2 regions of the Sporosarcina sp. Y1004 genome follow, and region 2 is predicted to be linked to the other one. Evidence: predicted binding sites of a transcription regulator. Region 2 holds the regulator's gene; the other holds the start of a gene.

Region 1 (15,125 bases), on a different contig from region 2:
TCATTCCATTTATTGATACTGTTGTTAAATGCATTCACTCGATTTATCGCACTATAGATTGCAAATCTCATCCCCGATAACAAAATGCTCTTTCCTTATATATAGACCATATAGCGAAGGCGCGACTTCGTGGTAGCTGAAGCGGTATTAGCAGAATTTCTAATTCATTCTCACTTGCATCAAATGCGCACCCCTTACTCACAACAAAAAAGACAGCACCAAGCGTCCCCTTTTCAGGTCGCTTGGTGCTGTCTTTTTAGATATTATTTAACTGAAGCAACTGAATTCACGCCATTGATACGTTTTGCACCAACATAGCGTTTTCCCCAGTAATGAGGATCGTTCAACTTATCAACACGTACCCCTTTTGAACTGGAAGCATGTGAAAATTTACCATTACCTATGTATATACCTACATGTGAAACCCCTTTACCTGACGTATTAAAAAACACTAGGTCTCCAGCAGCTAAATTTGTTTTTTTAACAGTAGTTCCTGATGCGTGCATGCTAGCCGCAGTACGCGAAAGTTTAATATTGTTTTTCTTAAAAACGTACGAAACGTAGCCCGAGCAGTCAAACCCTCTTGTTGTTGTACCGCCGTAGCTGTACTTAACTCCTAAAAGACTTGTAGCCGTTTTTGAAATTGCAGCTGGTTTAGATGAAGCTTCAGCTTGTCCAGCGAAAGGTGCGACGAGTAACAGTAATGACATTGCAATGATTGAAAATGTCTTTTTCATAGTAACTATAAGATTCATATGTTCCCCCAATGAATTAATTTATCTGAAAATACTCTCTAGAACAAGATTACCACGCTTTAAACACTGCTTACATTACAGTTGTGTGACAACAATATTACATAAATCGCAATATAGGACAATATTGAAACATAATAACCTATTATTAGTGTTTATAGGTTTATAAAGAGGGAATTTAGATTAGTAACACTATTCATTAGGAGGCGAGCGCTATGAAACATGAAGATGACTTATCGGATAATCTTAAACACCCCTCACATGAAAATGGAAACGGTTGGTTGGATAATGATCATATTGAAAAGAAAAACTCCGGCAGAAGCTTTATACGCGATCCCTATTTAGACCAAGCAGCTGGAGATTACGAACCTCTTCAAGATGATAGTCGTTACCGTCACACCGATAATGTAGAACAAATACCCAAAGAGCGAATAAAGTTTTCCTCTTTACAGCCACACGATAGCCAGATGGAAGAAGACGAACGTTTGCTATCTGAACAAGATAACCGTACAGAGATAATTGAAGAGATTAGGGCTTCATTCGGCGCATTGGATCATGATCGTCCTTAACATCTTTTCACAATAAAAAAACAAAAAGGTGAGTCCCTACTATCTGTAGGGACTCACCTTTTAATTTTCCTCTTATATGTCAAGATCAGTTATAACAATTACATCATCATGACTCAAAAGTTCCGTTATCGGCCACTCAGATGTTCTATTACCTTCAAGCAACTTGCCAATTGCAGCACGTTTCTTTTCGCCGAAAGCGAGCAAAATCAATTTTTTCGCATTTGTAATTGATTTGATACCCATCGTCAATGCTGTTTCAGGAATTTTTTCATCATTTTCAAAGTACTGGCTGTTCACGCCTAATGTCGATTCAGTTAAATGTGCTACATGTGTGACTGAATCAGATGAAGTTCCGGGTTCATTGAATGCAATATGGCCATTCTCCCCTACGCCAAGCAATTGAATATCAAGCGGATACTTTGTAAATAGAGCTTCGTAGTCTGCGGATTCTTTATCCAAGTCCTCCGCCATTCCATTCGGTATATTTATTTCTTTAAATTTCTTTTTACTAAAGAGATGTTCATTCATAAAATAAGCATAGCTATTAGGGCTAGATGCTGGGATACCAATATACTCATCCAAATTAAAAGAAACCACCTCTGTAAAATCAAGGTCTGATTCTGTCCATTTATCATACACAGGAACCATTGTGCTTCCTGTTGCAAGACCGAGTACAGCTAACCGTCCACTGTCAAGTTCCTCTTTAATAATCTTGAAGACATGCTCCGCACCCTGTCCCGGACTATCAACTTTTATGAGTTTTAAATTTTCCATATAGATCATCCAACTTTCGTTATGATTTAGTCCACGCTTAATTGTAATTTCCTTACACATTTAGGTCAACTTTTATGACATGAATAATTCATGAAGTCGACTGCTTTCTATACCCTCACACATTAGCTAGTAAACCATTTATCTAGCCATTACCGCTTATGAATTCATATGAGAATTACGACACATTTATGAATGAAATGTGAAGACTTTGTGAAATGGCAGCTATATCGATAGTCATAGGGTTTTCCCTAATTCCGCTATTAGTAGATTTGACTATGATAAAGGTAAGACGAATTCACTTCGCCGAAAAAGGAGGTGTCACCATTGGGGAAAAGAAATTCAACTCACCAATCCACTACTAGTTTAAAAGGTACATTCATTGCAGTCATGTTGCTGGGTATCTTCATTTTGGTAGCCTGGTTCGGGTTTTATGCACTATTTATGTCTAGATAATTACTTAATTTGGGAGGGTTACATATGCATTTGCATAAATATGAAAAGATTTGGCTCATTTTTGGAATGGCTTCACTTGTTTTATTCTTACTTATTATCGGCTTTGCTGCATTCTGGAAAGGAACGCACCCGCAAAGTCATATCGAAACCATTGATCCACAAAATGTTGAAGCACACGAAGCATTCAAACCTGAAAATCTTGGTATTCGCGAAGTTGCTGATGGAAAATATATCGTTAATATTGTTGCGTCTGCATTCAACTACGATGTTGGCAAAGACAAAGACGGTAACGCTATTAAAACGATTCGCGTACCAAAAGGTTCCACGGTCCTTTATCAAGTTACCACGAAAGACGTTGTCCATGGCTTCCAAGTAGCCGGAACGAATGTCAATATGATGGTTGAACCTGGCCATATAAGCCGGTATGAAACGATTATGAAAAATACAGGCGAATTCACGGTTGTCTGTAACGAATACTGCGGCATCGGTCACCACCAGATGTTCGGAACTGTGGAGGTGTATGAATAATGGCTAACAACCAATTACTACTTTCTAAAAAAGACTCTCGATTATACATGGCATTCATGTACGTGACGTATATTTCCCTTTTTGTCGGCGGTTTAATGGGATTGCTACAAACACTCGCCCGATCAGGTAAATATAAATTACCTTTCAATATCGATTATTATACAATCCTTACCGTCCATGGCGTCATTCTTGGCCTCGTCCTCACTACATTTTTCATCATCGGATTCCAATTCTCACTAATGGGAAAAACGGTCGGACTTTCGGAAAAGCAGAGGAAATTTGCATGGCTCTCTTTCTGGGTAATGCTAATCGGGACTGTTGTGACAGCAATTACGATTCTAGTTGGTGAAGCATCTGTATTGTATACGTTCTATGCACCACTCAGAGCCCATCCAGCCTTCTATTTCGGTCTTGCATTCGTCATTATCGGCAGCTGGATTGCAGCATTCGTCAACTTCCGTCAATTGTATGTCTGGAAAAAAGCGCATAAAGGCAAGAAATCACCATTGCTTGCATTCATGGTTACCATCAACATGCTTATGTGGTTCATCGCTACAATCGGGGTGGCAACATCTGTTATCATCCAGTTCATACCTTGGTCACTCGGTTACGCTGAAACCATCAACGTATTGCTCAGCCGTACTTTGTTCTGGTATTTCGGTCATCCGCTCGTTTATTTCTGGTTGCTTCCTGCTTACATGGCATGGTATGTCATCATTCCCAAAATTATCGGCGGAAAACTATTCAGTGATTCCCTTGCACGACTTGCTTTCATCTTATTACTCATGTTTTCAATTCCAGTAGGCTTCCATCACCAGCTGACAGAGCCAGGTATTGACCCTACATGGAAATTCATTCAAGTTGTACTTACATTCATGGTAGTTATCCCATCACTGATGACAGCTTTCTCGATATTCGCTACATTTGAAATTACAGGTAGGAAGAAAGGCCATAAGAGCCTATTCGGCTGGTTCAAAAAGTTACCTTGGAAAGATGTCCGTTTCCTAGCGCCATTCATTGGGATGGCCGCCTTCATACCAGGAGGAGCCGGCGGTATCGTTAACGCTTCTCACCAAATGAATGCACTCGTCCATAATACGATTTGGATTACAGGTCACTTCCATTTAACTGCTGCGACAACAGTCATCCTAACGTTTTTCGGAATTACGTATTGGCTTGTCCCTCATTTAACGGGTAGAAGACTTACACCTAGATTGAACAAACTTGGGATTATCCAAACATTCATCTGGACAATTGGTATGACAATCATGTCAGGTGCTATGCATATTCAAGGATTACTTGGCGGACCTCGTCGTTCAAACTTCTCGGAATATGCAGGTGGCGAACAAGTCGCAACTTGGATTAATTACCAAATTGCGCAGGCAGTCGGCGGAACGATTCTTTTCATCGGTATCCTCTTGATGGTCTACATTTTCATCCAGCTAACTTTCTTTGCACCGCGCGGCGTAGAAGAATTCCCGATTGCGGTAGAAGAAGATAATGCGGAGCCTACACCAAAAATTCTTGAAAACTGGTATTTATGGATTGCGATTACAATCGCCCTAATCCTTTTCGCTTATACGATTCCAGTCATCGATATTCTAAAACATTCACCACCAGGATCACCGCCATTCGATTGGCCAATCGGCAGAGGCTAATATAAAAACAGCTTTGATATCTGGTTATGTCCAGATCATCAAGGCTGTTTTTTAACATGTATCATGACAAATTACGGGATCCATTCTAGAAGTATAGTTATTCTCTCGTTTTCAAATATAGCGATAGCTTACTTTAGTGTAATGTTCTATTTAATAGACGATTGTCCGATTTCTCAGCTATAATGTTAGACGGTCAGCTATGTACATAATTTCATCAAGGAGTTGCAAATTACTTGTCTCTACAAAAGAATTTCGTAATCGGCCTGATGCTTTTTGCATTGTTTTTGGGCGCCGGTAATATAATCTTCCCCCCACTTCTTGGACAAATGGCGGGCGATGAACTTTTCATTGCAATGATTGGTTTCCTAATTACAGGAGTCGGATTGCCACTCATCGCAATTCTTGCAATCGCCAATGCTGGAGGCGGCTTAGAAATCATTGCAAGCCGGGTACATCCATACTTTGGAATCACTTTCACAATGATTGTTTATATGGCGATTGGTCCATTTTTCGGTATTCCTAGAACTGCAACTGTGTCCTATGAAATCGGGATTGTTCCATTTTTGCCCGATAGCATTTCAAATGCACAGTGGCCACTCGCTTTGTTTACAATTGTATTCTTTGCCATCACTGTGTCGCTTGCATTGAATCCTGCAAAACTTGTCGATCGTATCGGAAAAGTGCTAACGCCTATCCTCTTCTTAGTCATTGGTGCGCTTGCCGTGAAAAGTATTGTTTCCCCTATGGGTGAAATTAAGCAGCCGCAAGGCGATTACGCATCGCATCCATTTTTCCGCAGCTTTGTTGAAGGGTATTTGACGATGGATGTCATCGCGGCTCTCGTATTTGGTATCGTTGTGATAAATGCACTTAAAGCTGAAGGGGTAACATCAAGACCGGCCGTTATGAAAGCGATGGTTTTCGCAGGACTTGTTGCAGCAATCGGACTTGCCGTCGTCTACATTTCACTAGGGTTTATCGGTGCAACTAGCGTTAGTGTTGTTGGGATACAGGAAAATGGAGGCACAGTTCTTGCTCTCGCATCGACTGTTTTGTACGGATCCTTCGGAACAACTGTCCTCGCATTGACAATCATTTTTGCCTGTTTAACGACATCAATTGGCCTCGTTTCAGCATGTGCCCAGTATTTTGAACAGGCATTTCCGCGTAATTCTTACAAAACTTATGTTTTCATTTTCGCGGGATTCAGTACGATTATCTCAAACTTCGGCTTGACACAGCTGATTTCAATTTCAATTCCAGTCTTGCTAATGATTTACCCGTTAGCTATTGTTCTTATGCTCATGTCATTCATCGACAAATCATTTGGTAGAAAGCCAATTGTTTATATTTTAGCGTTAATCGCAACTGCTGGTGTTAGCATCTTCGATGGATTGAAAGGTGCTGGGATAGATATTAAACCAGTCAATGAAATTCTTGCCTATCTCCCGCTTTATGAACAGCAGATTGGTTGGCTTGTACCCGCGATTGTCGGAGCACTAATTGGAGTCGTATTCAGTTCATTGTTTAAAAAACGCATTTAGTTGTCAGAAATTTCAACGTTCCTTTTCAAGTTTTAATACAATCAATGGATATTCAGTAACACTGAATTCTGATGAGATGCCGATGGTGGCTATTTGGCAAAAGTCGGCGAGCGATTAAATGATGAACCAGGCCCTATTGATGACTTGAATAACACTTATTCATTTACTCTTTCGGGTGATGATGGCGGACTATTCGGTTGGAAGTCCCTAGCAACTTTTATCTTCGTAGGGAATGCGGATGTAGCTACCAAATCATACACAGTCAAACCCGGCGATACGACTCGACACAATCGGCATGCATACCAATTCATTTAATGTGGACAAACCCGTACCAAGAGATATAGTATTTTTCGGGAGCGGTATCTCACATGCGGGGATTTATTTGGGCGATGGGAACTTTATCCACGCTGCTTCGCAATAGGTTGAGATTTCTTCAATTGATTCGGGCTACTGGAAAGCTAAATTCACTGGTTTCAAACGTTTTAATCAGCTTAATTAACACATACAGCCATCCCTACTTCGGGCTGGCCAATTCTGAAATAGCATTCATAGACAGATGGGATGTGTCGTCAACTAATGACGACGCATCCCATTTTTTCTATTTTATTGTTTATCCCTGCTCCTATTCTTCATCAAGACTGAGTGGGAATGAAGCTACATATGCGCCTATCCAGCGATGGGGTGACCATAATTGATAGAGTTGTAATTCAGTGTGTACATTATAGACCGCTTGGCGCTTTGGGGATGCCTTTCGCCATGAGCCTAGATTAACGCTTCGCATCCAATCTCATAGCTTCAGCTACCCCTTTGCCGCGCCTGCGCTGGAGTGTTCCATTATTGAAAGTTTTTTTGAGATGTATGCACTGAGATTATAATGTGATTACTATTTGATACTAATTTCATTGAAGAAGGGCACACTATAGGATGCAGGGCTAATCCACAATAATGAAGTGAGCTTTCTTAAATAGACCATCCAGCGAAAGCGCGACTTCGTGATAGCCGGGGCGATAAGACGGAAAGTGGTCTTCTTTCTGGCTTATCGCGGGAGGCATCCACAAAGCGCTGAAGCGGTATTAGCACAACCTCTGATTTATTCTATATATTGATAGTTTTGTTAAAAACATTCTCTCGATTTATCACACTATAGGTTAATCTCATACCCGAATAACGAAATGTGCTTTCTAAAATAGACCATCCAGCGAAAGCACGTCTTCGTGGTAGCCAAAGCGGACCAGCACGATCTCTAATTCATCCTTCCCTCCTTATTAAAACACACCAACATCCGGGACACCCCCTTGTAACTGCACGATTTGTAATATATAGTTAAATAGGAAGCTATTCTACTAAGTCACTGAAAGAAGTGAATCGAATGTTTAAAGACAACCGATATCTAGATTACAACGGAGCTGGGTTCCGCAAAGACTTAATTGCAGGTATCACTGTTGGTATTGTAGCCATTCCGCTCGGGATGGCTTTTGCAATTGCATCAGGTGTCAAACCGGAATACGGATTATATACAACCATTATTGCGGGTCTCCTCGTCGCATTATTAGGAGGATCACGTTTCCAAATTGCTGGACCTACAGGAGCTTTCATCCCGATACTGCTTGCAATTGTTCTCCAATATGGTTATGAGGATTTGCTAATCGCAGGATTTCTAGCAGGTATATTCCTCGTCATTATGAGTTTCATTGGAATCAGTAATCTCATCCACTTCGTCCCGCGGTCTGTCACAATCGGCTTCACCGCGGGAATCGCCGTTATCATCTTTACCGGTCAATTAGGTAATTTTTTCGGAATCACCGGATTGGAAAAAAGAGAGTTTTTCCATGAAAACATGATTGACCTCTTCAATCAGTTTCACACGGTTAACATTTTCAGTATAGGTACAGCCATAATTGGGCTTATCATAATCTTCATCTTGCCAAAAGTAGCCCCTCGTGTTCCGTTACTGCTTATTGCATTACTAATTCCGACCCTCATTTCTATCTTCTTGTTCCCTGGTAAAGTTGAAACCATCGGGACTGCATTTGGCGGTATTTCTCGTGCGCTACCTAGCTTCAATTTTCCACAAATCACACTAACAAAATTAGTAAACCTGTGGCAGCCTGCCCTCATTATTGCGGCACTCGGTGCAATTGAGTCATTATTGTCCGCTGTCGTTGCGGATGGAATGAAGCCAGGAGTAAAACATGATTCGAAACGCGAGTTATTCGGACAGGGAATCGCCAACATCATTACACCCTTGTTCGGAGGTATCCCGGCAACAGGAGCCATTGCCCGCACAGCCACGAACATCCGATCAGGAGCAGTCAGTCCAATATCAGGTGTCGTACAAAGTGTTTTCGTCCTAGTATTCTTACTCCTCCTTGCGCCGTATGCATCCTACATTCCGCTAGCGGCAATGGCACCGATTCTTATGTATGTCGCTTGGAATATGAGCGCACGCAAATCATTCGTCCATATTTTGTCTATACGTACAGGAGATTCAATCGTTTTACTAACAACGTTTCTTCTGACGATTTTCATCGACTTGACAGTTGCAGTTCAGGTTGGTATTTTGCTTGCTGCTCTTTCATTCTTACGTAAAATGAGTGGTAAACTCGACATGAAGGAAGCGAAACCATCTGAAGTAGAAATGATTAAGTTTGGCGAAGAGGATACTGTTTCATTAGCAAAATATATTGTGGATGGCCCTATTTTCTTCGGTACCGCAAAAGTATTTGAAGACAAATACCCCGCTATCTTGCTAACGGGTGCTAAGAAAATCATTCTCGATGTGGAACACCTCTCTGTCATTGACGCGACGGGAGAAGCAGCCCTCTTTGCACTGCTGGATCATGCAGAAAAAGCGGGTATCCAAATAATTATCAAACGGTTGCCTAAAGAGAAATTATCTCTTTTCAAAAAGAGCGGACTGTATGAGAAGATTGGCGAAGATAATTTTTTCATGTAGAATAATCAACCTGTAAAATGCAAATTTTTAAATTCTGTTCATCTACCTACATTAAAAAGACGACATTTCAAACTGAAATGTCGTCTTTTATCCTTATTCTATCCAATTATAATTCCATTTCACCCCTGCATACACAGCAAGCAATACGAATCAATCATCAGAGAGATAATGCCAAGATTGCTAACAAAGACACCTCGGCTTTTATATCTGTCTATCATTCGACAATTTCGGATAAAGCCCTATGTGTCCGTATTTTTTTTACAAGTCAAAGCCCCTCCAAAAACAAGGTATATGAAATTCTGTATCGTATAGGCTGTAATAATCGCATCAGCAGGCTTCGAAGTACCGTATTGATTGCCAATCGCTACTTCCCGAAGAAAGCCAAACAATCTATCGAAGATGTTAATGATTGCGACAGCGCCGATAATTTTCTTTAATTTACTCATTGAACTTTTCTAGTTACTTCCCAGACGTTCGGTAAATCGACAGTAATTGCTCTACAATCGTTTCAAAGGAGTGTGCTGAAATTCTTGACCGCACGACCGCTTCATTAATCACATCCGAATCACCATCCAGTGCTTTCCACAGACCTTCTGCTAGGGATGCAGGATTTTTTGGCTCTACTAAAATTCCAGCTTGATCTGACAAGAGAGATGTAAGTCCACCGACATTTGTTCCGACCACTTTTGTTCCTGCAGACATCGCTTCCAGTGCAACCAAGCCAAAGCCTTCATGATACGAAGGCAGTACCAGCGCGTCTGAAGCCGACATCCAGATTGCTAAATCCGCTTGACTTAGCGGTTCTTTAAAGTGGATATCTTCAACGTCTTTTTCACGGATGAATGAACGTAACTCTTCAAAAAAACGAGCATCTTTCTGCGACCCTATTATATATAATTTACTATTGGAAAATGACATTTTTAGTGAATCGAATGCCTCGACGATCTCTAGAAGCCCTTTTTCTCGAATCACATTTCCGACGAATAACAGTACTTTCTCTTCTATAGGAAGAGATAGCTTTTCTCGCGCCTCATCTTTCGACATATAACTAAAAACGGATGTGTCAATCCCCATACTCATGACATGTACATTTCCCTCTGGAACCTCGAAGCGATTTGTCACATCCTCACGAAGTTTGTCTCCTACAACGATGACCGCTTCTGCTTGCTGCAAGATATTTTTTGTCATGTCAGCAATACGCTGACTTTTTGCAGCCATCTTGTCAATATCCCCACCGTGAACAGTCACTACGTAAGGAATACCAAACAACTTTTTCCCCATCAATGAAAGGAGTCCAGTTGGAAAAGCATAATGCGCATGTGTTAACGCCAAAGACTTGCGATTTTTTGTCAAATACAAAAATGAACGAGAAAACCATAAGGTATATTTTTTCAATGCATTTACTTTCCCACGACCAGGATTCTGATTTACGACCACATCGACATCAAGACCGGTTGACTGAAGAAGCCTAACCTGATTTTTCACGAACAAACCAAATGTCGGATGTTGCAGCGACGGGTACATATTGCTGAATACCACAATTTTTTTCGATTTATTTTTCATTTAAAATCTCATCCCATCTTTCAATAACCATACAAGCTGAGTCATTATTTTTCATTCAATGATTATACCATATCAGCCGACTTTCGACCTCCCAGCAGTAAATATAACAAAAAACATGATTACTTTACGAAAAAAAGCCAACTGATTGGTTTGAAACCCGTTTAGATGGCGTTTTTCATAGGTTTATAAGTTAATAGAGCGCTATTGGGTTACGAAGCTATGACAATCGGCAACCATGAATTCGACCTCGATGGATCCGCTGATGGACACAAAGCATTAGCGGATTTCATTATAGGTGTAGAATTCCCGTTCATTAGCGCAAACACTAATTTCTCGTCAGATTCACTTTTCGAAGGATTATAATCCAAAACAGCTGAAACGAATGCTGAAAACGGTAAAAATCTACAATGACATCATCAGAGAAGTGAATGCTGAAAAAGAATGTACCAGGCATCGATGTAATTGTAGGCGACCATACGCACGTTTAACTGTACGAGCCTTTTGTTGTGAATAAAGACATTGAACCTGTCCTAATCGTTCAGGCCAATGAGTACAACAAATTCTTAGCCCAACTTGACATTACATTCGATGAAAAAGGTGTTATTAAAGACTACAACGGTGTACTCCATGCTGTCGGTGGTGAAAATACCGCCATAGATGAAGGCGCAGCGACCATCCGTAAGCAATTCGCTGACAAAGTCAGAAGACGATGAAAAAACCGACTGGCGCGTCTGCAGGCGTATTCCTAAGAGGTCTGCCTGATCTCGGCGGTGTACGTGCGGGAGAAACGAACCTTGGCAATCTCATTACTGACGGGATGCTGGCAAAAGCAAAAGAAATTGATCCATCGACCGTTATCGCATTCCAAAACGGTGGTGTTTGATAAGTCCATTTTCGTAAGCCGCTGAAATTTCTGTTATTGTATCTGCAGCATAGTTATTAATATCACTGAACGGTACAGTACCAGTCGTTTTCAAATCGAGCGCGCGAACAATCCATGAAGCGGCTTGAGCACGTGTCATTATTTTTTCAGAACCGTACGTTGTGTTAGTGCCTTTTTAGATTCCTCGTTAATATAGATCAGATACGTACGGATATGCCCAGCTATCATAAGCAACATCGCTGTAAGGTACTTTAGTTAGAATACGTCCTTCAATTGTGGAATCGATTGTCCAAACAGACTTCATATGATCTGCGAACGTTTCAGCTTTTCCATCGAAAACAAGCTTCATGCCTGCTATATGTAGGAAACCGCCTGATTCTTTCGACTCGGGATTGTTAAAGGCACGGACGGCAAATTTATGGCTGGTCAGTCAACTACACGCGAACACGTTGCTAAAATCGTTTCGAACTTTATTAATAATAGTAAACAAGTGTAGAAAGAATAATAGCTATAAAAACACAATGCAATAAAAAGCGGTCTCTCTCCCCTTTCCTGTTGAGTGAGACCGCTTTTTTCATTTTTGAAAACCAAGAGACTCCGTAAATTCATTATTTTTCTGAGGAATCTGTTCGACCATTTTCGGAGGTTTCTTCAAATTGTTCAACGTGTTTTTCTTCGCTCATTTTTGGTTCGAAGTCCGGAAATGGCTTTTCACTTGGCATTCCTGTAAATCCATTGCTCGCATTTTGATCCTCTTCTTTTTTCGGATCTCGCTGATTTTTCTCCGTCAATGCATTCAGCTCCTTACTATTTATATACTATAGACATACCCCTAATCCCTGTTCTTCACTCTTTTCATTTAAAACGATTATTCTAATGAAGAATGCAAACAACAAAAAACTGCACTCTAATTGTTGGACATATCCAACAATTAGAGTGCATGTTCATTTATTATTCGCTTTAAAGATTGCTAATTACACACTAAAATGCTTCATTTCCGTTTTCAGGTCTTCAGCCAGTTGTGCGAGTGCTTGAGCGCTTGCGGCGATTTCTTGATTGACTGCTAACTGTTCTTCTGTAGCCGCGCTTGTATCACCTGCAGACGAAGCTGCTGTGCTGCTTAACTGTTCTATTTCATACGATCCACGGCTCACTTCTTCAGCCATCGCTTGAATTTCCTCGATTGCAGCTGAAACCGTTTCGACTTTAGTCGCAACGTCGCCGACTGCATCCTGAATCTCCCCAAAGACAAGACGTGATTGTTCAGTTGCAGCAATACCAACATCGACACGCTCACTACCTGAAGTAATGGAAGTCACAGCACGTTTTGAAGCATCTTGAATCATCGTTACCATCGATCCAATTTCCGAAGCGGACGTCTTTGACTGCTCCGCCAGTTTCCGAACTTCCTCCGCCACAACCGCAAAGCCTTTTCCATATTCCCCTGCACGCGCCGCTTCAATTGCAGCATTTAATGCAAGCAAGTTTGTTTGCTCCGCAATTGTGGTAATGAGTGTCGTTATCTTCTGTATTTCATTTGAATGCTGTGCCATTTCCACCATAATCTTAGTTGACTCTTGAATTGTCGAATGGATTGTCGACATTTGAAGCGAAACTTCCGCAGCCACCCCAGAACCGGTTATGACTAACTTTGATACAGATTCTGCAGCGTTTAACATTTCTTCGTTGTTGGTTGCAATCTCCGCAACGCCTAACGAAAGTTCTTCCATAGAAGTACTCGACTGCGAGATAATTCCTTGTTGTTGTCGACTGCCCATTAGCTGAATTTCAGCAGTTTTGGAAACCATTTCAGAGGTTGCTAGACTTTCTTCAGAGCTTGCCGACAATCCCTCTGATTGGAGCGCCAATTGTTCAGCGGAAACGTTAATTTTCCGCACCATATTCGCTATATCTGTCCCCATTTTATTGAAAGCAATTGCCATATCGCCAATTTCGTCCTTATTCTTAACTTTTAGCAGATCAATTGTTAGATTTCCTTTCGCAATCTCGTTCAATCCCTCTGTCACAACCCTGACAGGACGTGAGATATTCCGGCTAATTATTGTGGATATGACAATGCCTAGAATCATGGAAAACACAACCATACAGATGACAAACAATTTCAATCCCGCTACGAAGCTTTCCAGTTCAGAGCGGCTTTTTTCCAATGCTTTAAATTGTTCCCCTTTGATACTTTCAGCATTTTCCAATACAACAACACCCACATTTGTCGATGCCCTTCCTAGTTCAGTTGCTTTCCGGTCATTTCCGGCTTGAATACTTTCAACGATTGTATCTTGCAAGGTTAAAAACTTTGCGCGTGCCGCATTAAGTTCTTCCAATGACTGTCGATCTTTTTCTGAACGAAGCATGGTTGACAATTCATCGTATAATTCGTTATAACGGTTAATCTGTTCTTGACGCGCATCCAGATGCACATCGTCCTTGAACAACATGAAACCTCGTACTTCATCTTGAATCTCATTGTGCTTTAGGATGAATTCATCTACTAAATTCACTTTTTTTACACGGTCATCCAGTAAAAACTTGTAATCTGTATCAAGTCGTATGGAAGCCCATAAACTAACCCCACCCACAATGACGAGTAATGCCAAAATTGTTAAAAAACCAAACCATAGTTTTTTCGCTACTGTGAACTTCATTATTTCCCCTCACGATCTTTTATCCTATTTAAATTATATAACTATTGATGGATAAAAGCACCACTCATATGTAATTAATGGGTATTCAATAACGACTTCTTTGTTCAACTCAACAACCATACAAAAGTACAATTACATCATACGAAACCCCTATTCGCTCTTACACGAATAGGGGCTTATCTTCTACTAGTCTATTGTTTCGTTTTGTTAGCGATTTCCATTGCACGGTTCGTTCCTTCTGCTGCCTGATCAAGGACTTCCTGAGGTTTTCCCCCTTGGTAAAGATCTTCCAAAGCAGTTACAATCTGTTGACGTGATTCCGGGAAGACTGAGATGAGCGCTCCTTGTGTCGCAAGACCTGGAACCGTATCTTGTAGCTGATCGACTGTCACTTTGAATTGTGGGAATTCTGCCCACTTTTCAATTACGCTCTCTTCATCATATGCTTTCGGGTTAATGGCAAAATACCCTGTATCCAGATGCCATTTTGCCTGTACTTCCGGTGTCGTCATATATTTCATAAACTCCCATGCCGCTTCTTGGTCTTTTTCATCGATTCCTTTAGACATCCAAAGCGAAGCACCACCAATTACAACCCCGTTTCGTTTCACTTCATCCGCGTGGGGAATGTATGCAACGCCTACGTCAAATGGCGCAGTAGCAATAGCACCTGCAACGCCTGCTGATGAATCCATATACATCGCTACTTTTTCAGAAGCAAACGCTGCACGGATATCATCCCAGTTTGTTCCGAAGTTGCCGAATGTACCGGCTTTGTTCAT
Region 2 (15,125 bases):
GTGTTACAGGCACAGTTAATAGTCCGACTTTCACAATCATTAAACAGTATGAAGGGAAGTATCCGTTCAATCATCTGGATGTCTACCGATTAGCTGGCAGTGATGAGGATCTTGGCTGGGACGAGCTATTTTATGGTGATGCCGTATCAGTTATTGAGTGGGCACATCTAATTAAAGATGATTTACCTACAGAACGTTTGGAAATTCAGCTTGTCCATAATGGTGAAGACAAACGAACAATTATTATAACGCCTCTAGGTAAGAGGTATGAAGAGATTTGTGAGGGGATTTTCTTATGATTTGGTTAGGTATAGATACAGCTAACACGCCCATTTCCGTTGCCCTAGTTAAAGATGGGGAATTATTAATAGAAGAAACGTCCGCGATGGCTATTAATCACTCCTTACGTGCTATGCCAGCAATTGAACAGCTATTGGAAAAAGCAAATCTGAAACCATCGGATATAGGTGCAATTGCAGTTTCGGAAGGACCGGGTTCATATACAGGTGCTCGAATTGGAGTGACGATTGCAAAGACACTTGCCTGGACACTCGGTAAGCCTCTCGTTGGGGTGTCTACTTTGAAAGCAATGGCAGCAAATGTGTTATTTTACAACGGTTTGATTTGCCCGTTAGTCGATGCTAGAAGAAGTAATGTCTATGCAGGTGTTTATCGGTCCGAAGCAGGAAAACTTACTCAATTGATAGAGGATGGACATTACTCCCTTGAAGAATTGATTCTATTACTTGAAGAGCAAAGTAGTCCTATTTTATTCGTTGGAAAAGATACGGCTATGCATAAAGAAATGCTTATTGAACGGCTTGGTGCAGGTGCTGTAATTTCTCCTCTTCAATTTAATCTACCTCGGGCATCTTCGCTTATATATGTAGCTGCTCAATCAGAACCGGAAAATGATATTCATGGATTCGTTCCGGAGTATCGACGTATTGCTGAAGCAGAGGCAAATTGGCTGAAAGAGCAGGGAAAGGAAAATGATCTTGGATAAAGTGATTATTTATAGAGAGATGGGAACAGGTGATATATCTTCAGTTGTTGAAGTTGAAGAAGAAGTATTTGCTACTCCTTGGACTGCGGAAGTTTTTGAACATGAAATGAATGGAAATGACTATGCTCATTATGTCGTTGCTGAATTTGAAGAGAAAGTCATAGGCCATTGTGGCATGTGGATTGTTCTAGATGAGTGTCATATTACAAATGTTGCGGTACGAAAGCATATGCAGGGAAACGGCATTGGTGAAGGATTGATGAAAGAAGCGATAGCTGTTTGTAGAGAAAAAGAAGTCCGGTTAATGACCCTGGAAGTGCGGATGACTAATACTACGGCTCAAAATTTGTACCGTAAACTTGGTTTCCAGGACGGCGGAATCAGAAAAAACTATTATGCAGACGACCATGAAGATGCGCTCGTCATGTGGGTGGAATTCAAATGACAAAAGATATTTATATTTTAGGAATAGAAACGAGTTGTGATGAAACTGCCGCTTCCGTTGTGAAAAATGGAACTGAAATCATTTCAAATGTTGTGGCATCACAAATTACTAGCCAAAAGCGATTTGGCGGGGTAGTACCGGAAATCGCTTCAAGACATCATGTTGAACAAATTACATTGGTGATTGAAGAAGCACTTTCGAATGCAAAACTTAAACCTGCAGAGTTGGATGCAGTTGCTGTTACGGAAGGGCCGGGTTTAGTCGGCGCGTTGTTAATCGGCGTTAATGCTGCGAAAGCATTTGCATTTGCCAATGGATTGCCGATTATAGGCGTGCATCATATTGCAGGCCATATTTATGCGAATGAGCTGATGCAACCAATGGAGTTCCCACTTCTAGCTATAATCGTCTCAGGTGGTCATACAGAGCTTGTATTAATGAAAGGGCATGGTTCATTTGAACTCATTGGTGAAACGCGTGATGATGCTGCTGGTGAAGCCTATGACAAGGTAGCTCGTGTACTTGGACTTTCATATCCGGGTGGTCCACAAATTGATAAGCTGGCAGCTGAAAGTGATGGACAAATAGAATTTCCAAGGGCTTGGCTTGAACCAGGTTCGTACGATTTCAGCTTCAGTGGACTTAAATCTGCTGTTATTAACTACAAACATAATCTTGCACAACGTGGAGAGGCCGTAAATCCATTCCATGTCGCAGCAGGTTTCCAGGCGAGTGTTGTGGAGGTACTGACAACAAAAGCATTGAAAGCAGCGAAGGAGTTTGGAGTCAAGCAAGTAATTGCAGCTGGAGGAGTAGCAGCAAACAAAGGATTACGCTCATCTCTTGAAGAAAACTTCAAGAGGGAGGAAGTTCCCTTCTATGTACCTCCAATTGCACTCTGTACAGACAATGCAGCAATGATTGCTGCTGCTGGATCAGCAATGTTCAGTGACGGTATTCGCGGAAATCTTGCAATGAACGGTAAACCAGGTATGCCCCTCGTCTCGTGGAAAGAATAAATACGTAAAAACACAGAAGTTGCCAAATTGCGACAATTTCTGTGTTTTTTTTATCCCGATTTATTTTAGAATGTCAATAGGGAACATTCGTACTTATGCACATTTGTTGATAACTTGTGCATAACAATGACATATCAACCATTAATAACAGTTGAGAGAGGATAACTATGTGTATAACAATTGACTTTACTGTGGATAATGTGGACAATATTAAACTATTACCGGTATAACTAGGTTCTAGTTGTGAATAAGATTGTGGAAAGTATTTCACCGGTATAATGTGCATGTTTCGTAATTCGATATGTTCCGACAGCAAAAAGTGACAAAGCGCCACTTTGAATCAAGAGTCTTGATTCAAAATGACGCAATCTTTTCTTAAGCTAAAATCTCTAGTTCCTCTTGCAGCGCAAGCCAATTTTCCGATTTGTGATCATGTTCATCCTGGAGTGTGTCAATCTGGGACTGCAATTCCATTAATTTCACATGGTCATCTGCAAAATCAGGAGTTGAAAGTTCTTCTTGTAATGCCACAATCTTATCTTCCAAAACTGAAAGCTTAGATTCTACTTCGTCTATGGCTCTAGTTAATCTTCTTTCCTGTCTTTTTAGCTCTTTGTCATCGTCTTTTTTTCTTTCAATCACTGGAGTTGTCGTTTTTGTTGCTGCATTTGTTTCGGCGAGCAGTTCTTCCTGTTCCAGCTTCTTCTCTACGAAGTAATCGTAATCACCAAGATATTCAACTGCACCAGTACCGCTAATATCAATTACCTTAGTTGCAATACGGTTAATGAAGTAACGATCATGTGACACGAAGATAAGCGTGCCCGGGAAGTCATCCAATGCATTTTCTAGAATTTCTTTACTATCAAGGTCTAGATGGTTTGTCGGCTCATCAAGGATAAGCGTATTCGATTTCTGTAACATCAGTTTAGCAAGTGATAAGCGGGCTTTTTCCCCACCTGATAAAGACCTAACAGATTTCTCCACATCCTCACCGGTAAATAAAAAGCGTCCTAGCACAGAACGAACATCTTTTTCATTCATCATCGGCCACTCATCCCACAGTTCTTGTAGAACGGTACCAGTTCCGATAAGTGTTGCCTGTTCCTGATCGTAATAGCCAAATTGAACATTTGTACCATACCGGATTTTACCGGATATCGGGTCTTGTGCTTTAACGATTGTTTTTAATATTGTTGATTTCCCTACGCCGTTCGGTCCGATGAGCGCAATGCGATCTTGTTTGTATATCCGCATATCGATTCCCTTTGAGACAGGAATACCGTCATAGCCTACCGCTAGCTCTTCAAGGGCAAGTACATCGTTACCACTTGGTCGATCAATTGAGAAGGTGAAATTTGCTGATTTTTCATTACCATCAGGCGAATCCATCCAGTCCGTCTTTTCAAGCGTTTTTCTACGACTTTTGGCCATTTTGGATGTAGATGCACGAGCAATATTGCGCTGAACGAAATCCTCAAGCTTGGCCTTCTCTCCCATTTCTCTTACAAATAGTTTTTGATCACGTTCATAGTTTTTTGCTTTTTCGTCAAGATAGGCAGTATAGTTACCTGTGTACTTCATTACTTTTTTACGGGATACCTCGTAGACAATCGTGACGATTTCATCTAAGAAATAGCGGTCATGGGAAACAATTAGAATAGCCCCTTCGTATGATACCAAGTATTTTTCAAGCCAGCCTAACGTTTCGATGTCAAGGTGGTTTGTCGGCTCATCGAGTATGAGGAGATCGGGCTTACTAAGAAGCATTTTAGCAAGCGCCAATCGTGTCTTTTGACCACCCGAAAGAAGGGTGACATTTTTAGTGTAGTCCTCAGGGTAAAAACGCATCCCGTGCAGTACTGAACGGGTATCAGATTCGTATTGATAGCCGCCTGAGTCCTTAAATTCGACTTGCAGAGCATCGTATTCTTTAATGACACGATCATAGTCAGTCTTATTGTCATAGACAGACGGATCGGCCATTTGTCCTTCAAGCGATCTGAGCCGTCTTTCTATACTATGAAGTGGTTCAAATACGGTCATCATCTCTTCCCAAACTGTTAACGAGGAATCGATTCCTGAATGCTGTTCAAGATAGCCGATTCGTATATCTTTCGGAACGATTAAATCACCTGAATCAGCTGTCATTTCACCGGCAATTATTTTAAGAAGTGTTGATTTACCAGCGCCATTACGTCCAACTAGTGCAACGCGGTCGCGGTGCTGGACTTCTAGTTTTACGTTTTCTAATATATCTGTTCCTGAAAATGATTTTGTTAGTCCGTTCACTTGTAATACAATCAAAAGTAGCACCTCTATTCCTCTTCAGTTTAAATGAATAGTGTCAAGCGTGCAACGGTCGCCTTTACAACATTCATTATCTACTGTACGATAGAATCGCCTTTAAGTACGTGCAGGAGGGTTAGTATGAAAGAAGAAACACCAAAAATTCCACAGGCAACGTCAAAGCGTTTGCCTCTATATTATAGGTTTCTCCAAAATTTTGCGAACACAGGGAAGAAACGTGTATCATCCAGCGAGTTAAGTGAAGCGATGAAAATCGATGCCGCTACGATTCGACGTGATTTTTCCCATTTCGGGGCACTTGGCCGTAAAGGTTATGGCTATGACGTGCATTACCTAGTAGACTTTTTCCGTCAGACGCTCGACCAGGATGAAAAAACGGATGTCGCACTCATCGGGGTTGGCAGCTTGGGAAATGCTTTTTTGAAATATAATTTCCATAAGAACCATAATACGCGGATTGTCATTGCATTCGATCCAAAATCAGCTCTAGAGGGTACAGAGATGAGCGGCATACCTGTCTTTCATCCTGATACAATTAAGGAGAAGATTGAGGAATTAGGTATTGACCTGGTCATTCTCACAGTGCCATCACGTATTGCACAAGAAGTGACAGATCAACTTGTCACTATGGGTATTAAAGGGATTCTAAACTTTACTCCTGTGCGTCTAGCAGTACCAGAAACGGTACGAGTGCATACAATCGATTTGTCTGTCGAATTGCAAACACTTATCTATTTCATAAAAAATGACGTCAAAGGTTCACATATGTAACGGTTCGTTATTAGTAATCCCAACAGCTTTCGTGTAAAATAGACAAAGGAAGGAATGAATTTTTTCCTTCCACGAGAAAGGATCGAACTTTATCCTTTCCTAGGAAGGATTGAACTTTATCCTTCCCAAGGAAGAATTGTAATTCAATTCCTATCTTATGAAGGAGGTGTCCGAAATGCCAGGTCCAGGAAGTCTGATAATCATCGCTGTTATTGCTTTGCTCGTATTCGGTCCTAAGAAATTGCCTGAAATCGGGAAAGCCTTTGGTTCTTCATTGCGTGAATTCAAACACGCCACAAAAGGTCTTGTAGAAGACGACGATGTAAAAAAAGTGGAAGACAAGAAAGAAGAACTGAAGTAAGTTAGGATGACTGTCCGATGAACGATAAAAACTTAACAATCATTGAACATATAGATGAAATTAGAAAACGGCTGATGGTCATCGTCGTTTTCTTTGTTATTGCAGTAATAGGTGCTTTTTTCGTCGCAAAGCCGCTTATTCAATTTTTGCAGTATGATGGAGAAGCGAATAATATTACGTTGAATGCTTTCAACGTACTGGATCCAGTCATGATTTACGTGAAGGTGATTGTCTTTATAGCATTCATCGTCATTTCTCCGGTACTGATGTATCAATTATGGTCTTTCGTTTCACCGGGATTGCATGAAACGGAACGGCGCGCGACATTAAATTATATTCCGTTCACCTTTCTCCTGTTTGTAGGAGGAATTGCTTTTTCGTATTTTGTCTTGTTGCCATATGTGATGAAGTTCATGATGAATTTATCCGCAGAGCTAGATATAACCCAGACAATCGGGATAAATGAGTATTTCACTTTCCTTTTCCAACTGCTTATACCATTTGGCATTGTTTTCCAATTGCCGGTAGTCTTACTATTTTTAACAAGACTCGGTATATTGAATCCGAAGACACTCGTGAAAATAAGGAAGTACGCTTATTTTGTCCTATTCGTGATTGCGGCATTCATTACACCACCCGACTTGTTGTCCCATTTGTTCGTCACGGTTCCGCTATTTGCGCTTTATGAAATTAGTATTTTCATATCCCGCTTTGGTCATAGGAAATACTTGAAGGCGGAACAGCAACGACAATTTGAGGAAGCGACAGCTGAACAACAACGTCAAATCGAAGAAGTTAACAATCAACAGCAGAAATAATTAAAAAGTCTTCCACAACCCGCATATGGGTTGTGGAAGACTTTTTTAGTTCAGGAAAGTGACGATGACAGGCTTCATCTTTTCTTGCCATTTTAGTATCTTCTCCATGTTTAGGTTGAGTAGGACTACAAATCCATTCATCAGTAAATGAGCAATCATCGGAGTCAATATTCGTTTCGTTTTGTAGTACAGATAAGCGAAGACGAATGCAGGCATCATGTACATCAGGAGGTGTTCAAATTCATTATGGACCGCGGCAAACACGAGCGCACTGACAGTAGCTGCAATCCAAAAATTGGTCTTTTGATAAACACCTCCAAAAATAACTCTACGGAAAATGATCTCTTCGAGGAATGGGGCAAAGAGTACCATGCATATAATGATGATTGGGGATACTTTGGCAATTTCTGAAAGGATTGCGGTATTATCAGAACCTGGTGTTATTCCAATTGCATTTTCGATAGCACCGGCAAGCATTTGACCTCCAAGTGCCAGAAAGAAACCAATGAAGCCCCATAGAATCGAATTAGGAATGGTAGACTTTTTCCCTTTGAAAACCTGGAAGAAATTCTTCTTCGGTACAATTAATAGTAGGAAGATAATAGATGCTATTGAATTGACGATGAAAAGTGTCCATGAACTTGCTCGATATGCTATATCTTTATCGGTGAATTGCTCATCCCAAGGGAAGTATAAGAATAGTCCTTTGGATAAAAAGATACTGCTTACATGCATTAGGATGTAAGTAAGAAATAGGTAGATGTAAATTTTTCCGTTTTTCAAGTAATGCCACCCTTTCAACTGTGGTTGAGCCTAATATTATCTGTTCAGAACAAGATATGCAAAGAGAAAATCTTCGGAGTATTTCACTTGCAATATATGCAAATCTTCATTATGATTAGAAATGTATTAGCACTCATGACTGTTGAGTGCTAAAAAGAAGATATTACTCTGAGGAGGTTGTTTCAATTGTTGAAACCATTAGGTGACCGTATTGTTATCGAGCTAATCGAAGCAGAAGAAAAAACGTCAAGCGGTATTGTAATACCGGACTCTGCAAAAGAGAAACCACAAGAAGGTAAGGTTTTTGCAACAGGTACTGGACGCGTTCTTGAAAACGGCCAACGAGTTGAATTAGAAGTTAAAGAAGGAGATCGTATCCTTTTCTCTAAATATGCTGGTACTGAAATCAAACATGAAGGAAATGAATATCTGATCTTGCGTGAAAGTGACATCTTAGCGGTAATTGGCTAATATACTAATGCTTGGATAGTTAAAAAATACACGAAAAATCAGGAGGGTACTTATAAATGGCTAAACAAATTAAATTTAACGAAGAAGCACGAAGCGCAATGCTGCGTGGAGTAGATACATTAGCAGATGCTGTCAAAGTAACGCTTGGACCTAAAGGACGTAACGTTGTTCTTGAGAAAAAATTTGGTTCACCGCTAATTACAAATGACGGAGTAACAATCGCACGTGAAATCGAACTGGAAGATGCTTTCGAAAACATGGGAGCAAAACTGGTTGCTGAAGTAGCGTCTAAAACGAACGAAATTGCTGGTGACGGTACAACAACTGCAACGGTTCTAGCGCAAGCAATGATCCGTGAAGGACTGAAAAACGTTACAGCTGGTGCTAACCCTGTAGGAATCCGTAAAGGAATCGAAAAAGCGGTTGCAACTGCTGTTGAAGGCCTAAAAGAAATCTCCAATGAAATCGAAGGAAAAGAAGAAATTGCACAAGTTGCTTCCATCTCTTCTGGAGACGAAGAAGTAGGACAACTGATTGCTGAAGCAATGGAGCGCGTTGGCAACGACGGCGTCATTACAATCGAAGAGTCAAAAGGCTTCACGACTGAACTCGACGTTGTTGAAGGAATGCAATTCGACCGTGGCTATGCTTCTGCTTACATGGCAACAGACACAGATAAAATGGAAGCTGTTCTAGATAATCCGTACATCTTGATCACAGATAAAAAGATTGCGAATATCCAAGAAATCCTTCCTGTTCTTGAACAAGTTGTTCAACAAGGTAAACCACTTCTAATGATCGCTGAAGACGTTGAAGGCGAAGCACTTGCAACACTTGTTGTGAACAAACTACGCGGCACATTCAACGCTGTTGCTGTCAAAGCACCAGGCTTCGGAGATCGCCGCAAAGCGATGCTTGAAGACATTGCGACATTGACTGGCGGGGAAGTTATTACTGAAGACCTCGGACTAGACCTTAAATCAACTGATATTTCTCAGCTAGGTCATGCAGCAAAAGTTGTCGTTACAAAAGACAATACGACTATCGTTGAAGGTAGCGGAAATTCAGATCTTATCAAAGCGCGTGTTAATCAAATACGTGTTCAGCTTGAAGAGTCAACTTCAGAATTCGATAAAGAGAAATTGCAGGAACGTCTTGCGAAACTTGCAGGCGGCGTGGCAGTTATTAAAGTCGGAGCAGCTACTGAAACTGAACTTAAAGAACGTAAACTTCGCATTGAAGACGCATTGAACTCAACGCGTGCGGCTGTTGAAGAAGGTATCGTTTCTGGTGGTGGTACTGCACTAGTAAATGTTTACACGAAGGTAGCGGCATTACTAGAGTCTACTGAAGGCGACGTTGCAACAGGTATTAAAATCGTACTTCGTGCGCTTGAAGAACCTGTACGTCAAATCGCTAACAACGCGGGCCTCGAAGGATCTATCGTTGTTGACCGTCTGAAACGTGAAGAAATCGGCATCGGCTTTAACGCTGCAGACGGCGAATGGGTAAACATGATGGAAGCTGGAATCGTTGACCCAACTAAAGTTACACGTTATGCACTCCAAAACGCAGCATCTGTTGCAGCGATGTTCTTGACTACTGAAGCAGTAGTTGCAGACCTTCCTGAACCAGCAGGCGGCGGTATGGGCGGCATGCCTGACATGGGCGGTATGGGCGGCATGATGTAATCTCTTCACAGGCTATTTTGTGAAGCTGTCTCGTTCATAATTAATTAGTATAGGAATAACCACTTCTCAGAAAAATTGGAGAGGTGGTTATTTTTATGCTTTTAAAATTTGCATATCAAGACTTTTTAGCGGACAGAAAGTTTAAGAACACAACGAAAGTGAACATTGGAAACTACGAGAGGACACTAGGGCTGTTTATCGACTATTGCCTTGAACTTGGTGTCATTAACATTGAAGAGGTAGCACAAAGCCATATACGCAGTTACCTAGTTGATTGCCAGGAGAGAGGGAATAAGCCGGGGACAATTAATACAAAAATCATGAAAAGCCGTGCTTCAATTAGTTTCCGGTGCGGCAAACTATCATGTTTGCTTCTCGCGAAGTAATTGAAGAACAAATTTCTTATCAAAATCCAGACTATACGATTGAAGAGAAAGCAGAGAGACAATTAACTAGCTATTTTTGGGGTGTATTCCGGGGTGTAATTTAATCAAAGTGAATCAAACAGCGATATGTTAATAATAAGAGTTTTTAGTTATTAAGGTTTACACCAGTAATGTAAGGTATATTATATTTGTTGAATAGATTCTCTTTAAAGACAAGAAAAGTAGGTGAACAAAGTGGGGAAATATCAATTGGATAACAAAGGTCGGGTAGCTGTGACAAAGTATCATGAAAAACACAAGCCTGCCCAATTTGATAAAAAGGAGCAACTCGAAAAAATACGTGCGGAGTATTTGAAAAAGAAGCAAAAACAAACAGATAAATAATAAGAAGACATATCTTCAAAATTGTCAAAAACAGACCAAGCAAAAGGATATTTTAGAATTAGCGACGGTACAATACTTGTTTAAGAATTTAATATATTGTAATTTAAATATTAAAAGAGGATTAAAGTAAAATCATTCTTTTACTTAGCGAGGTAGAGCAATCTATCTCGCTTTTATAAAAAAATACAAAAAGGAAGACCTTTTTTTGGTAGATTTAAGTCACCACAACCAATCCTAGAAAAGAGGTCTTCCCTTTTACTCAGTTTACAACAGCTATTGTTCAAGTACTAGTAGAAAAACAAGATATTACCGAGCTACTCAGAACGGAGTAATACATCTTTAGATTTAAACATCAAATAACTTAATTATTATTCAACAACTAAACGTTGTAAATTTGCGTTCTGCTTATGGTGCCTCTAAATTGATTAATTTTTATTCCTGACTTTGTAGTAGTTCAGGGAATAAATAATGTAATATATCCATAGTCAGACGTTGCGAATTCCCTTTATACGGATATATATGCATATACATGGATGGATTAAAGTTCGCTTCTAAAATCCCGTAAGCATTTTTATCAGCGGCGGGAACTTCTTTATTTTCAATAATCAAATCGATGCCACTAATTTTAGCTCCAAGTGCCGATACCGCATCCACAGCAATCTTTTTATAATCATCAGAAATTTGATCTGTTACATCAATCGAGTCTCCACCTGTACTGACATTAGAGTTTTCACGCAAATAGATGATTTCATCAATTTTTGGAATCGAATCCAATCCATATCCTTGACCTTTAAGCATAAGTTGCTCCAATTCACCTAATTGAATACTTTCTAAAGGCGTCCTATGGTCTCTTCCTCTTAACGGATCACGGTTCTTTTCAATGACTAACTCTTCGATTGTATGTTTACCATCACCTTTAATATTCGCAGGAACTCGTGACAAAATAGCATACACTTTATCATTTAATACAAAAAATCTATATTCTGTTCCATTAAGAAACTCTTCGACTAATACAGAAGAATCTTCTTTAAATGCGAGTGTGATTGCTTTTAGATAATCTTCGTAATTTGCCCCTTCTTTAAAAATTGATATTCCTAATCCAAAGTTAGTTGTTTTAGGCTTCACAACGAAAGGTTTGGAAGAAAACAAATCGTAAGAACGTAAAGCATGATCTATGTCATTATATTCTTCACCATTCGGCACACGGAATCCGTGTTGATGAAGAATCTTCTTTGTGACTGTTTTATTTTCCATAATTAAAGTAGATACATAGCTATCTTTACTTGTCATATTCCCGTTTTTTACAAATTCAACATGATCTTTTAATTGAAGCTTCAAAAACTGATCTTGCCTATCTAAGATTTCTACCTGGATTCCTTGCTGAAAAGCATCGAACATTAAAATCTGAGTGGACAACTCCATGTCAGTAAAACCTGTTAATTGATATGGTTTATCCCATGACTTTTCATAATTTACTTTAGCAATACTCGTAGCCACTTGACCTTGACTATCCTTTTTACTATCTTTATACAGTCTTCCGGCTAAAGTCTTACTTGGGTCCATTAATATTTCCCTTAGACTAACAAATAATGTATCTGAAACAGTCAAATCCAGGATTTCTACTAGGTGTTCCATCTCATCAATAATGTTTTTTGCATCTACTTCAAATTGTGTATGCTCTAATGGATGTTCAAGCGCCACTAAATCATTGTAAAATTTACCCGCTTTTACCCACTCATCACTATGAATACCTTCATCTTTCCAAAGTAAATAAATTAAAAAAAGATGTAGGAATTCTGCTTGTTCATAGCTAATTCCATTCTTTTCAAAAGGGTTAATATCTATATTTCTTAATTCAATATATCTAACACCCTGACCTTCTAAATCTGAAGCATGTTGTCCACCTCTTAATCGGACAGCTGAATAAAATTCTTTTTCTTCTACTAGTAGTCCTCTTTGAACCATCAAAGAGATATCTGATATATAATTTTGCAAACTACTATATGAAACTTGAACATCATTGTGATTGGTATAACCATATTTACTGTTTCTAATACTTCTTACTGGTACATTCAAAGAATCTTCATCGAAAAAGTTCTTTTCACTACTTGGAGATGCGCCATATAAATAAGTTATTAACCATTGATAGTGTAAATAATTTCTTGTGGTTTTAAGATAAATCTCGGTTTTAAAATGTTGATAATCTTTTATCTCCGATTGTAAGTTAAATAACGCTTGGATTAACTCGTCTCCGAATTCAAAGTTGAAATGAATACCACTGATCATTTGTTTACGACGGCCATACGATTTGGATAACGATTGACGATATCTAACATTTTCGGAATTGTTCAGTTTTGCAATTACAATATCTTCTTCTTTTTCTGGTAACGCAGGCGGCATGCTTAATGGCCAAAGCATTTCATTATCATCCATAGAACGATAAACAACGTCATGGATAGCTGTTAAGTAATTAAACAGTTCATCTAGCGTTTCAGAAACAGGTGTGACTAATTCCATCTGTGTTTCGGAAAAGTCACGCTTTATAAAGGGGTGCTCATCTCTTGTAGAAATAGATTTAGGATGATCTGTTTTAGATAAATTTCCTGATAAGTCAACTCGTTGACTTTCTTTTTCAATCCCATAACGGGCTTTTAATAAGTATGGTTTAACACGGTCATTCTCTAACATTTTTTTAATATCCATATTAGCGATACCTCGCAATTCACTTGTTTTTAAAATTATTACTAGTTTTTTAGATTGTAAACTGTGAAATATGACGAAATACAGTAATGGAAAATACCCACATTTAGTTGCAATGGGGATATTTTCCATTCTATATTTTATTGTGAAAGGGGAATTAGCTTAAGTGTTTCATATGAAAAGCGAAATGATCATCTAAGAAAGTAGCAATGAAGAAATAGCTATGATCATAACCTTCAATTTTCTTGTAATTTACTTCTTGGTTACTTTCTCGGGCATTTTCTAAGAAAGTGGTTTCTCCCAATTGTTCTGGATAAAACGTATCTGCAGTTCCTTGTGAAATAAGAATAGGTGGCATGCCAGTTTCTTTGATGAGTTCTGAAGCATCCCAATCTTTCCAAGCTGTTTTATCTTCGCCTAAATAAGAGGAGAATGCTTTTATTCCCCACGGGACTTGACTAGGACTTAAAATAGGAGAAAAAGCAGAAATTGCTTTGAATCTCGCAGCATTTTTCATCCCAATTACTAATGCGCCATGCCCTCCCATTGAGTGGCCCATTATGCTTTCTTTTCCCGAAAAATTAGGGACTAAAGTGGACGCGATACCTGATAATTCATCTGTAATATACGTATACATTTTATAATTCTTTGCCCATGGATTTTGTGTAGCATTTAAATAAAAACCTGCACCTTGTCCAAGGTCCCATGCTTCATCATTAGCAACATTTTCTCCACGTGGTGAAGTGTCTGGAATAATGACAGCGACTTGATATGTTTCAGCCAATCTTTGAAAGCCACTTTTTTGGCTGAAATTATCATCTGTACAAGTTAAACCAGATAACCACCAAATAAGAGGGATTTCTTTCTTTTCTATATTTGATGGTAAGTAAATACTAAATGTCATATCGCATTGCAACGCTTCTGAATAATGGGTGTACTTAGATTGTTCTCCATCAAAAGAGCGTTTTTCTTCAATTAGTTTAAGACTCATTATTTCACTCCTCATATGTTAACATTGTACGGATTGACTCACCTTTATGGAGTAAGTCAAATGCCTCATTGATATCTGTAAAGTTTAAGTTGTGTGTAATAAACGAATCTAAATCGATATCTCCTTGCATAAAGTCTTCGATCATTCCTGGTAGTTCAGTTCTACCTTTAACACCACCAAAGGCTGACCCTTTCCATACTCGACCCGTTACTAATTGGAATGGACGAGTGCTAATTTCTTTACCGCCAGCTGCAACACCGATAACAATACTTTCTCCCCAACCTTTATGACAGGATTCAAGTGCGGATCTCATGACATCGACATTTCCGATACACTCGAAGCTATAATCTACTCCGCCGTCCGTCATGTCAACGATGACTTCTTGGATCGGTTTATCAAATTTAGAAGGGTTAATAAAATCAGTTGCACCCATTTTTTTAGCCAATTCAAACTTATCTTCATTCATATCAATGGCAATAATACGACTTGCTTTTGCTTGAACCAATCCTTGAATAACAGCTAAACCAATTGCGCCTAAACCAAATACCGCTGCTACAGCGCCTTCTTCAACTTTTGCTGTGTTGTGTACAGCGCCAATACCTGTGGTAACTCCGCATCCAAGCAGTGCAACTTTATTAAGTGGTACGTCTTTATCTTCTACTTTTGCTAATGAAATTTCAGCAACCACTGTGTATTCGCTAAATGTACTTGTTCCCATGTAGTGATAAATAGGCTCTCCGTTATAAGAGAAACGAGTCGTTCCATCAGGCATTAACCCTTTACCTTGCGTTTCCCGTATCGAACCGCACAAGTTCGTTTTACCAGAAAGACAGAATTTACATTCTCCACACTCAGGTGTGTATAGTGGAATAACATGGTCCCCTGGTTTTACTGAAGTTACGCCTTCACCGACAGATACAACAACGCCCCCACCTTCGTGACCTAGCACGGTAGGAAATACGCCTTCTGGATCAGCACCTGATAATGTG

What was found. The regulator Rex, encoded in region 2, represses fermentation and respiration genes when NADH is low (regulators of the CRP and FNR family bind a similar motif). The targets are predictions, from matches to a motif close to TTGTGAAATATTTCACAA.
Region 1: the regulator Rex is predicted to act here: its motif matches at 2,264-2,281, upstream of AC25Y6_RS17415 (cytochrome c oxidase subunit 2A).

What each region holds. Positions count from the first base shown of each region.
Region 1 is NZ_JBYHFQ010000034.1:24,513-39,637, reverse strand. It holds gene AC25Y6_RS17430 (C40 family peptidase) at 264-755, opposite strand; gene AC25Y6_RS17425 (hypothetical protein) at 968-1,321, shown strand; gene AC25Y6_RS17420 (glucosamine-6-phosphate deaminase) at 1,394-2,095, opposite strand; gene AC25Y6_RS17415 (cytochrome c oxidase subunit 2A) at 2,420-2,548, shown strand; gene AC25Y6_RS17410 (cupredoxin domain-containing protein) at 2,573-3,076, shown strand; gene AC25Y6_RS17405 (b(o/a)3-type cytochrome-c oxidase subunit 1) at 3,076-4,734, shown strand; gene brnQ (branched-chain amino acid transport system II carrier protein) at 4,968-6,278, shown strand; gene AC25Y6_RS17395 (hypothetical protein) at 6,372-6,593, shown strand; gene AC25Y6_RS17390 (NlpC/P60 family protein) at 6,574-6,699, shown strand; gene AC25Y6_RS17385 (SulP family inorganic anion transporter) at 7,648-9,234, shown strand; gene AC25Y6_RS17380 (hypothetical protein) at 9,474-9,680, opposite strand; gene AC25Y6_RS17375 (glycosyltransferase) at 9,694-10,797, opposite strand; gene AC25Y6_RS17370 (hypothetical protein) at 11,002-11,160, shown strand; gene AC25Y6_RS17365 (hypothetical protein) at 11,304-11,510, shown strand; gene AC25Y6_RS17360 (hypothetical protein) at 11,507-11,680, shown strand; gene AC25Y6_RS17355 (hypothetical protein) at 11,652-11,819, opposite strand; gene AC25Y6_RS17350 (hypothetical protein) at 11,868-12,029, opposite strand; gene AC25Y6_RS17345 (hypothetical protein) at 12,289-12,471, opposite strand; gene AC25Y6_RS17340 (methyl-accepting chemotaxis protein) at 12,655-14,343, opposite strand; gene AC25Y6_RS17335 (ABC transporter substrate-binding protein) at 14,535-15,125, opposite strand, start outside.
Region 2 is NZ_JBYHFQ010000035.1:335-15,459, forward strand. It holds gene tsaE (tRNA (adenosine(37)-N6)-threonylcarbamoyltransferase complex ATPase subunit type 1 TsaE) at 1-299, shown strand, start outside; gene tsaB (tRNA (adenosine(37)-N6)-threonylcarbamoyltransferase complex dimerization subunit type 1 TsaB) at 296-1,006, shown strand; gene rimI (ribosomal protein S18-alanine N-acetyltransferase) at 993-1,451, shown strand; gene tsaD (tRNA (adenosine(37)-N6)-threonylcarbamoyltransferase complex transferase subunit TsaD) at 1,448-2,470, shown strand; gene AC25Y6_RS17455 (ABC-F family ATP-binding cassette domain-containing protein) at 2,846-4,777, opposite strand; gene AC25Y6_RS17460 (redox-sensing transcriptional repressor Rex) at 4,901-5,551, shown strand; gene AC25Y6_RS17465 (twin-arginine translocase TatA/TatE family subunit) at 5,727-5,912, shown strand; gene tatC (twin-arginine translocase subunit TatC) at 5,930-6,730, shown strand; gene AC25Y6_RS17475 (CPBP family intramembrane glutamic endopeptidase) at 6,776-7,513, opposite strand; gene groES (co-chaperone GroES) at 7,700-7,984, shown strand; gene groL (chaperonin GroEL) at 8,041-9,675, shown strand; gene AC25Y6_RS17490 (hypothetical protein) at 9,771-10,061, shown strand; gene AC25Y6_RS17495 (hypothetical protein) at 10,296-10,445, shown strand; gene gshAB (bifunctional glutamate--cysteine ligase GshA/glutathione synthetase GshB) at 10,878-13,148, opposite strand; gene fghA (S-formylglutathione hydrolase) at 13,303-14,136, opposite strand; gene AC25Y6_RS17510 (S-(hydroxymethyl)glutathione dehydrogenase/class III alcohol dehydrogenase) at 14,141-15,125, opposite strand, start outside.